One region of the Marinomonas sp. CT5 genome, then DNA from elsewhere that is predicted to be linked to it. Evidence: predicted binding sites of a transcription regulator. Region 1 holds the regulator's gene; each other region holds the start of a gene.
What was found. Region 1 encodes FliA, which starts transcription of late flagellar genes. Its sites were predicted from a motif close to CTAAAGTTNNNNNNNNNNCNGCCGATA; they were not measured.
Positions count from the first base shown of each region.

Region 2: a site for FliA is predicted at 1,430-1,456, ahead of flgK (flagellar hook-associated protein FlgK). Genes of this name have one in related genera too.
Region 3: a site for FliA is predicted at 1,821-1,847, ahead of C0J08_RS16730 (flagellin N-terminal helical domain-containing protein). Genes of this name have one in related genera too.

Region 1 covers NZ_CP025572.1:3,352,517-3,355,771, reverse strand. Annotated here, with positions in the region: gene flhF (flagellar biosynthesis GTPase FlhF) at 23-1,300, shown strand; gene C0J08_RS16120 (RNA polymerase sigma factor FliA) at 1,397-2,134, shown strand; gene C0J08_RS16115 (chemotaxis response regulator CheY) at 2,189-2,569, shown strand; gene C0J08_RS16110 (protein phosphatase CheZ) at 2,579-3,255, shown strand, end outside.
Region 2 covers NZ_CP025572.1:3,496,277-3,499,531, forward strand. Annotated here, with positions in the region: gene flgK (flagellar hook-associated protein FlgK) at 1-1,377, opposite strand, end outside; gene flgJ (flagellar assembly peptidoglycan hydrolase FlgJ) at 1,617-2,591, opposite strand; gene C0J08_RS16790 (flagellar basal body P-ring protein FlgI) at 2,599-3,255, opposite strand, start outside.
Region 3 covers NZ_CP025572.1:3,487,647-3,490,901, reverse strand. Annotated here, with positions in the region: gene C0J08_RS16755 (hypothetical protein) at 548-718, shown strand; gene C0J08_RS16750 (hypothetical protein) at 711-890, shown strand; gene C0J08_RS16745 (hypothetical protein) at 883-1,062, shown strand; gene C0J08_RS16740 (hypothetical protein) at 1,055-1,234, shown strand; gene C0J08_RS16735 (hypothetical protein) at 1,227-1,406, shown strand; gene C0J08_RS16730 (flagellin N-terminal helical domain-containing protein) at 1,901-3,013, shown strand; gene C0J08_RS16725 (flagellar protein FlaG) at 3,077-3,255, shown strand, end outside.

The sequences.
Region 1 (3,255 bases):
AACTTGAAGGATAACGTTATTCATGCAAATTAGGCGGTTTCGAGCACCTGACATGCGGCAAGCGATACGGAAGGTTCGCGATGCCGTAGGCCCTGATGCGGTCATTTTGTCAAATCAGCGCCTGCCTACTGGTGAAATAGAGATTGTCGCCGCTTTGGATTATGATGGATCTTTGCCTTCTAGTATGACATCAAAACGTGCTTCTAAGCCCCGCTCAGAGCCTAATGCAGATCCAAGTAGTGAATATCTAGAGCGTATAGAACAAGCGAAAAAAAGTCCTGCTCAGCCGTTATCGACACCGCAAAGTCGCCCCCGTCCACAGTTTGAAATGCCACCTTTAGCAACAGATAGAGATGATCCCGCTGTTGAAGAAGCTTTGTCTATTCGTAATAACGAAAGTGCTCAGCAGTTAAAAGATATGGAGCTTGAGCTTCAGAGTGTTCGAGCTCTGCTTGAGCAACAGAATCAAAAGAACAATAGTCGATTAGACTCTAAAGATAACCCAGTTGAAGTGCGCGCTCGTGAGAAGTTAAAAGGGCTAGGGTTATCAGAGTTTGTTATTTCTAGACTAATCGATGATATTGATTTGAAGGGGCGTGAGGATGATTGGAATCGCTTGCTTGCCCATTTAGCTGACTATATCCCTGTGCGTTCTAGTTCTTCGGAACTTAAAGGCTGTATTGCTTTTATGGGGCCTACTGGTGTTGGTAAGACAACAAGTATAGGTAAAATAGCTGCGCAGCATGTATTAAAGCATGGCCCTGACGGTGTGGTTTTAATAACCACTGATACTTATCGTATTGCCGCTCATGAGCAGTTAAGAACATTCGGACGTATTTTAAATGTGCCTGTAGAAGTGGTTGATGAATATTCAGATTTAAACGAAGTTTTAGCTAAATATAGTCACTACTCATTGGTATTAGTAGATACTGCTGGTATGAATCCTCGAGATTCAAATCTTGAAAGACAATTGCTAATGATGAAGCGAGCTCGAGCAAGCCTTAAAAAATTATTAGTTTTACCCTGTACAAGTCAAAGACAAGTATTAAAAACAGTTGTCGATGTTTACTCTCAAATTCAATTAGATGGTTGTGTTTTAAGTAAATTAGATGAATCGGCTTCACTTGGTGAAGCGATTAGTGTAGTTATTGAAGAAGGCTTACCTGTTGTATATATTGCGGACGGTCAGCGAATTCCTGATGACATCGAACCTGCTCGGGCACATAACTTGATTAGTAGAGCTGTATATACTGCTGAGCACTACAGTCAACTTTATGGGTCACTAAAGTATGGTAGTTAGTAAAATTATGTTATTACTGAAAGCGTTACGCGAAACTATGTAGTACAGTTAGTTTGCGTAGCTAACTTAAATAGTAAAAGTTGCTTAGAATATTTTATGCAGACCAAAAACGGATACAGCACATACTCTAAAAAAGCGACGCCATCAATTGATGCGATAGTTGAACAATATGGGTATTTGGTAAAAAAAATTGCTTACCACCTATTGGCGCGTTTGCCTGATAGTGTTGATGTAGATGATTTAATTCAAGCTGGCATGATGGGACTAATCGAAGCATTCAAACGCTTTGAATCAACCAAAGGTGCGAGCTTTGAAACTTATGCCGGAATTCGTATTCGTGGTTCTATTATGGATGAAGTGCGAAAAACAGATTGGGCTCCAAGGTCAGTTCGGCGAAATGGGCGGGCAGTTGCTAACGCAATTAAAGAATTAGAGTCAACGTTGGGCCGTGAAGTGTCTGATATGGAAGTTGCATCGCATATGAATATAAGCATGGATGAATATCATGAAATGATACATTCATCTATGTCGACACAGTTATTTAGCTATGAAGAAATGTTAGATTCTGATACAAATAATCTAGATAGTGTTGAATCAGAAACTGGAAATGCACCATATTCTTTAGTGGAAGAGGGTGGTTTCCAAAGTCAATTAGCAAGTGAAATTGATAATCTACCTGAAAGAGAAAAGTTAGTTTTATCTCTTTATTATAATGAAGAACTAAACTTGAAAGAGATTGGCGCTGTTTTAGGTGTTAGTGAATCAAGAGTCAGTCAAATACATAGTCAAGCGGCTATGCGATTACGAGCTCGGTTAAGTGATTGGCGAGATTAATTATGAGTTGTGGAACAATACCTTTGGGGTGTGGAGGTTGCATTGGATAAAAACATGAAGATCCTGATTGTTGATGATTTCTCGACAATGAGACGAATCATTAAAAACCTATTACGGGATTTGGGATTTACCAATACAGTTGAAGCGGATGATGGAACAACAGCATTGCCGATACTGCAAGCTGGAACAATCGATTTTCTCGTGACGGATTGGAATATGCCAGGTATGACAGGGATAGAACTTCTACGTGCTGTTCGTGCCGATGATAAACTGAAAAGCATTCCAGTTTTAATGGTTACTGCTGAAGCAAAACGAGATCAAATTATTGCAGCAGCTCAAGCTGGTGTAAATGGTTATGTTGTAAAACCTTTTACTGCAGTGGCTCTCAAAGAAAAAATTGAGAAAATATTTGAACGTATAGATGCTGCTAAATAGGGGCTTTTAATGTCAAAGAAACTTGGATCTGACTTAGGGGAGTTTGAAACCCTAGTGAAGGATGGTGCTGTAGATCTTTTGAATCACATTGAAGTCGGTGACTTTAGTGGAGCAATAAAAATTATACAGGAACTTAGTGAAGCCAGACATAATAGCTTTTATAAAGAAGTTGGTAATTTAACAAGAAGTCTTCATGATGCCATTCGTGATTTTCAAATTGACTCGCTTGATTTGGTAGCAGATGAAAACCAAGAAGCACTTGGTAATACTAAAATAACGGATGCCTCAGATCGACTGACCTATGTTATTGAGTTGACCAACTCCGCTGCTAATAAAACCATGGATATGGTCGATGGTAGCGTACCTGTTGCTAGCGAACTTCAAAGCCAAGCAAGAGAGCTAAGAAAAGATTGGAGCCGCTTAATTCAGAGGGATTTAACACCACAAGAGTTTCGAGACTTATATAAACGTATTGATGTCTTCTTGGCATATGCCGATGACAGCGCTACCACCTTGCATTCAAACCTCAACACAATTCTTCTAGAGCAAGGGTACCAAGACCTTACAGGTCAAGTGATCGCTAGAGTGAATGATTTAATTCGAGATGTAGAAGAAAAACTTGTGCATCTTGTTGCTGTTGCTGGACGCGTTGATAGTATCTCAGGAATTGAACACCAAGAGAAAGA
Region 2 (3,255 bases), 140 kb from region 1:
TTTTGCATCAGACAAATTATCAGAACTAGTATTCACAGCAATAGGAGCGCTCAATGCTAACGCTTCACCATTTTTTGCAAATAAAGACAAACCTTTGGCCGCCCCTTCAGTCGGAGTAAAACGAAACACGTCATCACTGTCTATTTCATTAATATCCGCCAAACGCAGATCAATGCCCAGCTCTTCTATTGTAAAATAGCCATCGCTATCTTTGGCTAAGGTACTCGGATCAAATGTAATAGGTTTCTCGGTAGATTGACCATTAAGGTCAAATTTCTTAATCGAAAAGTGATTATCATCAGTTCGAGTCAACTCAAAAGTGTCTTTGGTTATTTTAGCTGACTGACCATCAGATACTTTGACTGAGATATTCTTAACCTTGTGAAGATTGTCAGAACTTGAGTAAACATTAATTTTTCCCAATGAGAATAAATTTTGACCAAATTCGCCATTAGCATCAATACCTTTTTTATTCTGGGTATTCATTGCATCAGCCAAAGCTATCGCATGCTGCCCTAAAGTTCTATCAGCATACACACTAAACTCCGAACGATAATCAATTAATCCGCCAACACTTCCACCTAATCCCTGAGTTTTTAATCCAACTTCATAGTCGCCAAAATTTACCGCCAAATCGATTTTTTTCGGCTGTAATGGGTTTGGTCTCACTGTTATTTTTGTAGGATATTGATCCATGACTAAAGGCTGACCATTTGCCAATTGGATGGTCATTAAACCTTTATCATTAAATTGTGCATTAATATCTAAGTATTTAGAGAGATTTTTTGCTAAAAGCTCCTGCTGATCACGAAGCTCATTCGCTGGAGAAATAGATAGACCTTCTTGTTTAAGAATCTTTCCATTCAAATTAGAGATTTCCGAAGTAATCGCATTTACATCCTCTAAAGAAGAAGACAGCTGCTCATCAACCAACCCCTCTTGATCACTCACCACACCAGACAGAACATGATATTGCTGCACCAAGTTTTGCAAGCTTGAGTGAGCAAGCTGTCGTAATGACGATGAAGTTGGGTCGTTATTAACTGTTTGCAAAGCATCAAAAGATTTATTGAGATAAGTGTTTAACGAAATGCTGTCTTCAGCCAACAAATTATCAGACGTGGATATCATCGACTGATAAGCATCGTAATAAGAAAAAGTGGAGGTATCCGTACGAACCTGTGAACTTACAAAATTATCGACAAGTCGAGACGTATCACGAAGAACAACACCACCAACAGGTGAACTAGTGGTGTCCGTTCTTTGACGGCTATAACCCTCAGTATCCACATTGGATGTATTCTGCCCTGTAGTGTTAATACGGGCATTACTGGACTGCAGTCCAGACAAACCAATTGAATATAAACTTGAGCTCATAGCTCACACCCCTAGTACGTTTTCAGAAGTAACCATTAGATATTTTTGTCTCTAATCACTACTTATGCAAAAACTTTACCAAAGATGGAAATTTGAGAATTTTATTATTTAGATAAGGGATAAAATACACTGAAAAAATAGAAACTAAATAGGCTTAAATAACCCAAAACCCAAGCAATGCAAGGCATACAAGCTTCTTTTGAACGGCTCTCTCACAAAGGTTCACGACCAGAAAAACGCTATAACTTCTGAAACCATTTACTAGAAAGAATGTTATCAATTTTCTCTGCGTACTTAGGGTCCGTTGCATATCCCCCTTTTTGCAAAGAAGCGGCAAACATTGACGCGTCTTTTCCAGATTCAAGGGCATCTTTATACCGCTCACTCGTTGAAAGGAAATCAGCATAATCTTCAAAACTCTGAGAAAAAGAATTGTAGGCACGAAACGCTGCTTTTTCGCGTTTTGCTATACCATCTCTAAACTCCAATGTGTTTACAACAGCTCGATCACCTTGCCAGCGGTTATCGGCTTTAATACCAAATAAGTTAAAACTAGCCGCCCCATCTTCCTTCGCAATAGGGTATTTTCCCCAACCCGTCTCTAATGCGGCCTGTGCCAATATTGCTTTTGGGTTAACACCAAGCTTAGCCGCCACTCGCTGAGCATGAGGCCATAAATTCTGTACAAACTCATCAGGAGAATCAAAAATCACTGAAACCGCAGACGGCGCTGACGATTGTTCAGCAGCAGAAAGGTCTGATGCTTCTTGTTGTACAGAATGGATAAATTCAGTAGAAGCTCGCTGGGCCAACGCCTTGATTCTAACAAGGTCCTGTTTTGCCACCTGATTCAGGAAATCGGCATCTCCTCGTTGTTTTGCTTCTGGAGAACTAAACAAGCCCTGCTGCTTAGTTTGATATTGACGAATCAAAGCTTCAGACAACCCAATCCCACCAGATTTCGCCAAACTTTGTGACATCTGAGAATCCATCATCTCTTGGTATTGCTTTGTTTGAGCACTGGAGAACAAATCACTCCCTATCGCTTCATTAGTGCTTCGCATATTTTTCAGCAGCATATTAATAAAAATAGACTCAAACTGCTGAGCCACATCTTTTAGAGCGGCATCAGGATCCTGCTGCGCCTTCGTCTTTAAAGCCGTTAAACTTGAAAAATCCGCAAAGAAATCTTGCTTTGGTGGAACAGTATTCATCGCCAAACTATATCACCACTAAGTCCGCATTAATTGCGCCAGCTTGCTTTAAGCCTTCCAAAATTGCCATGACGTCACCAGGAGCCGCGCCCACCTGATTAACCGCACGAACAATATCATTTAATGACGCACCAGGATCAAAAACAAACATATGTCCACTATCAGGAGCAATATCAATACCTTCACGAGGCGAAATGATAGTTTCCCCACCGGTTACCGTTCCATCTTTCCCAGCAACAGGTGGAACCTCTTTGATGGTTACCGTTAAACTGCCATGAGTAATCGCTGCTGGTGAGACCTTAACATGCTGACCAATAATAATAGTGCCAGTTCGCGAGTTAATAACAATACGTGCTTTTTCTTCCGCCACTTCAACATCTAAATTCTCTAAAATCGACAAATACGTAACACGCTGACTAGGATCACGAGGTGCCGACACTCGAATTGATGTAGCATCCAATGTTGTAGCGACACCAGGACCGAGTAAATTGTTAATTTTATCGGATACTTGTTTTGCCGTAGTAAAATCTGGTCGATTTAAATTAAAAGTCAAAGTGTCGCCTGTATTAAAACTACTCGGAACCGTTCGCTCAACGCTTGCGCCGTTAGGAATACGGCCAACTGTGGGTATATTAACAGCGGTTCTTGAGCCATCCGCTCCATT
Region 3 (3,255 bases), 140 kb from region 1:
GCCCAAATAACGTGTTTTTGGGTCTTTAGGGCAGTGTTTTAAGGCTTATGCCAAAGACAGTTCAGAATTTAAGACTGACTTTGAGATTGGCTTTTGTTGTCTGATGGTGTGTTTAGAAAAGGTGTTTTTTTATAAATGGTCTTTTCAGCGTGATTACTCATCAGATGTGGAAATTAATGGAATATTTGGTGGGGTACTCGTATCCGAATCGAACTGAAAGAACAGTTTGGATTGCCTGCTTTTTTTGTCAAAGGCGGTTTGCTTGTCTTTTTAAAGCGATCTAATTTGATGTCTAGTTTATATGGCAGGCTCTTCAGGCTCAGTATCATACCTTGGCTCTCTTGCTTATGTTTTATGGATAGCAAAGAGGGAGTGAATGGCTATGTCAAAAATTGGGCCCGCCACTTTTCCATCCTCTGCGTTTTAAGTTTTAGACCTCAACAGGATGATCTATTTGCTTTTTTGAAAAGCAATGAGCTGTTGAATGTTTATGTGTGTTGTCTTTTTCGTTCATCTCTTTCTGGCCCAAATGGGCGAAGGTGGTCTGATGAATAGTCATGATGATATTTTGCAGTGGTGTTTTTCTGTCCGGCGTTTGTTGGAAACTCTGCCTCAATTCTATTTACCTATCTGCTTAATTCGGCATGACCTGCCATGTTCGCTTGGTTTTCAGCTGTGTGTGCCTGTTCCGTTTGTATGGGGAGTTCAGGATGAATAGCCAGGTCATTAACGGCGATATTTTGCTGTGGCGTTTTGCTGTTCGGCGTTGGCTAGACACTCTGCCTCAACTCTATTTGTCGGTCTGCTCAATTCGACACCTTCCGCCATGTTTGTTCGGTCGCCGAATGAGTGTGTCTGTTCCACTTGAGTGGGGAGTCCAAGATGAATAGCCAGATCATTAATAGCGATATTTTGCTGTGGCGTTTTGTTGTTCGGCGTTTGTTGGGAGCTCTGCCTCAATTCTACTTACCTGTCTGTTTAATTTGGCATGAATTGCCATGTTTGTTCGGTCGACAAATGAGTGTGTCTGTCCCACTTGAGTGGGGAGTCCAAGATGAATAGCCAGATCATTAATAGCGATATTTTGCTGTGGCGTTTTGTTGTTCGGCGTTTGTTGGGAACTCTGCCTCAATTCTATTTGCCTGTTTTATCAATTCGACACCTTCTGTCATGTTCGCTCGCTTGTCGAGTGGGCGTGTCTGTTCCACTTGAATGGGGGCTTCAAGATGAATAGTCAGATCATTAACGGCGATATTTTGCTGTGGCGTTTTGTTGTTCGGCGACGGCTAGACACTCTGCCTAAATTCTATTTGCCGGGCTGCTCAATTCGACACCTTCCGCCATGTTCGCTCGCTTGTCTAGTGGGTGTGTCTGTTCCACTTGAATGGGGACTTCAAGATGAATAGTCAGATCTTAAATAGAGATATTTTGCGAAGACATATAACTGTTAAGTCGTTGTGCGTGGCTTTAGCAGAATGGCGCCTTGTGTCTTTTTTATCCGTTTGTTGAGAGGAGATGACTATCAATTTTGATTGTTATTTTGAGCGGCAAAAAACACTCCTTTTTTGTGGGGAAATTTGCCGGAAGAGGCAAAATCAGGGCGCAAATTTTGGCAATAATTTAAGGGTTATATCTCCGCTTCGTGAAAATAGAGAGATTTTAAGAAAAATGTGCGTTTTTTGTCTTTTTTAAAGAAATTGCAAAGATTTTTCTAAAAATAAATTGTTTCTAAATGTCTTTAGAAACAATGAATTAGGCATTTTTTTGCCGTTTGATGGGAGTTTTTTTACCGAATGTGGGAAAAAAAATTCCTAAATTGACTAAAGGTTTTCAAAGTGTTGTCGAAAACCTTATACGAGCTGCTTTATTTGCAGGATAAAATGAAAACTAGGAGGCTATAATGGCTTTATACGTAAATACGAATATTTCATCTTTAAGTGCTCAGCGACAGTTGATGAAATCAGGTAATACTCTAGATACCTCTTTCCAGCGTTTGTCTTCTGGTTTGCGTATTAACAGTGCGGCAGACGATGCGGCAGGTTTACAGGTATCTAACCGATTAACCTCTCAGGTTAATGGTTTGAATCAGGCTGTTCGTAACGCCAATGATGGTATTTCTGTTGCGCAAACTGCGGAAGGTGCATTGGATGAAACGACAAACATGCTGCAACGTATGCGTACTTTGTCTATTCAATCTGCGAATGGCTCGAACTCTGAAGATGATCGTAAAGCGCTTCAACAAGAAATTAGTGCTTTGTCTACAGAGATTGACCGTATCGCCTCTGATACAACCTTTGGTGGACGTGCTCTACTAGATGGTAGTTACGAGGGTGTATATCAAGTTGGTGCTGATGCAAACCAAACAATCAGCTTTGACTTGAGTAAAGGTGATAACCAGGATTATGCAAATAATGGTGGCTTCACGATGGCTGGTTTGTCTTCAAACGCTGCAGATGAAGCAAAATATCAAGAAGAAGTTGATACTTTTGAAGCAAGAACCGCTGAGTATAATGCTCAGAAAGAAGCTGCAAAAGCAGAAGCAAGAGCAGAAGCTGAAGCCAATGGTGAAGAGTATGTAGACCCTGAGATTCAAGCGAAAGCTGATGCAGAAGCTCGTGGCGAAGTTTATGTAGACCCTAACGCTCCTAAAATGCCAGAGCCACCAGCGAGTCGTTCTAGAAGTTTTGGCGATCAAGAGCAAGGTTTTGGAGCACCATCTGTTACAACGATGGCCAATGCACAAAGTATGATCGATATTTTGGATAATATGATTTCTGCTGTAGGCTCTAAACGTGCCGAATTAGGTGCTGTTCAAAACCGTTTGGGTTCAAGTATCAGTAACTTGAGTAACATACAAGAAAACGTATCCGCTGCACGTTCACGTGTACGTGATGCTGACTTTGCTGAAGAAACTGCTAAACTAACAAGTGCTCAGATTCTTCAACAGGCGAGCTCATCAATTTTGGCTCAAGCAAACCAACGTCCGCAAACAGCGTTGTCTCTTCTAGGCTAAAATTAGTGGTAACGGAAAGCTGGAGCTTTGTTCCAGCTTTTGTTTCATTCAGAGGACTAGTGTATGTCTATTAATTCTAGTGATTTTTCTAAACAGTCTTTGGGAGTCGTTGCTACTAGGCAGGATCAGCGTACGGGAGAGCAATTTAGGGCGCAACGTGAAGCGAATGCTAAAGCTATTCAAAATTCGGCCGATAGTAACAAGGCGGATAATAAGAGTAGCAATCAGAGTTTTGCGCATTC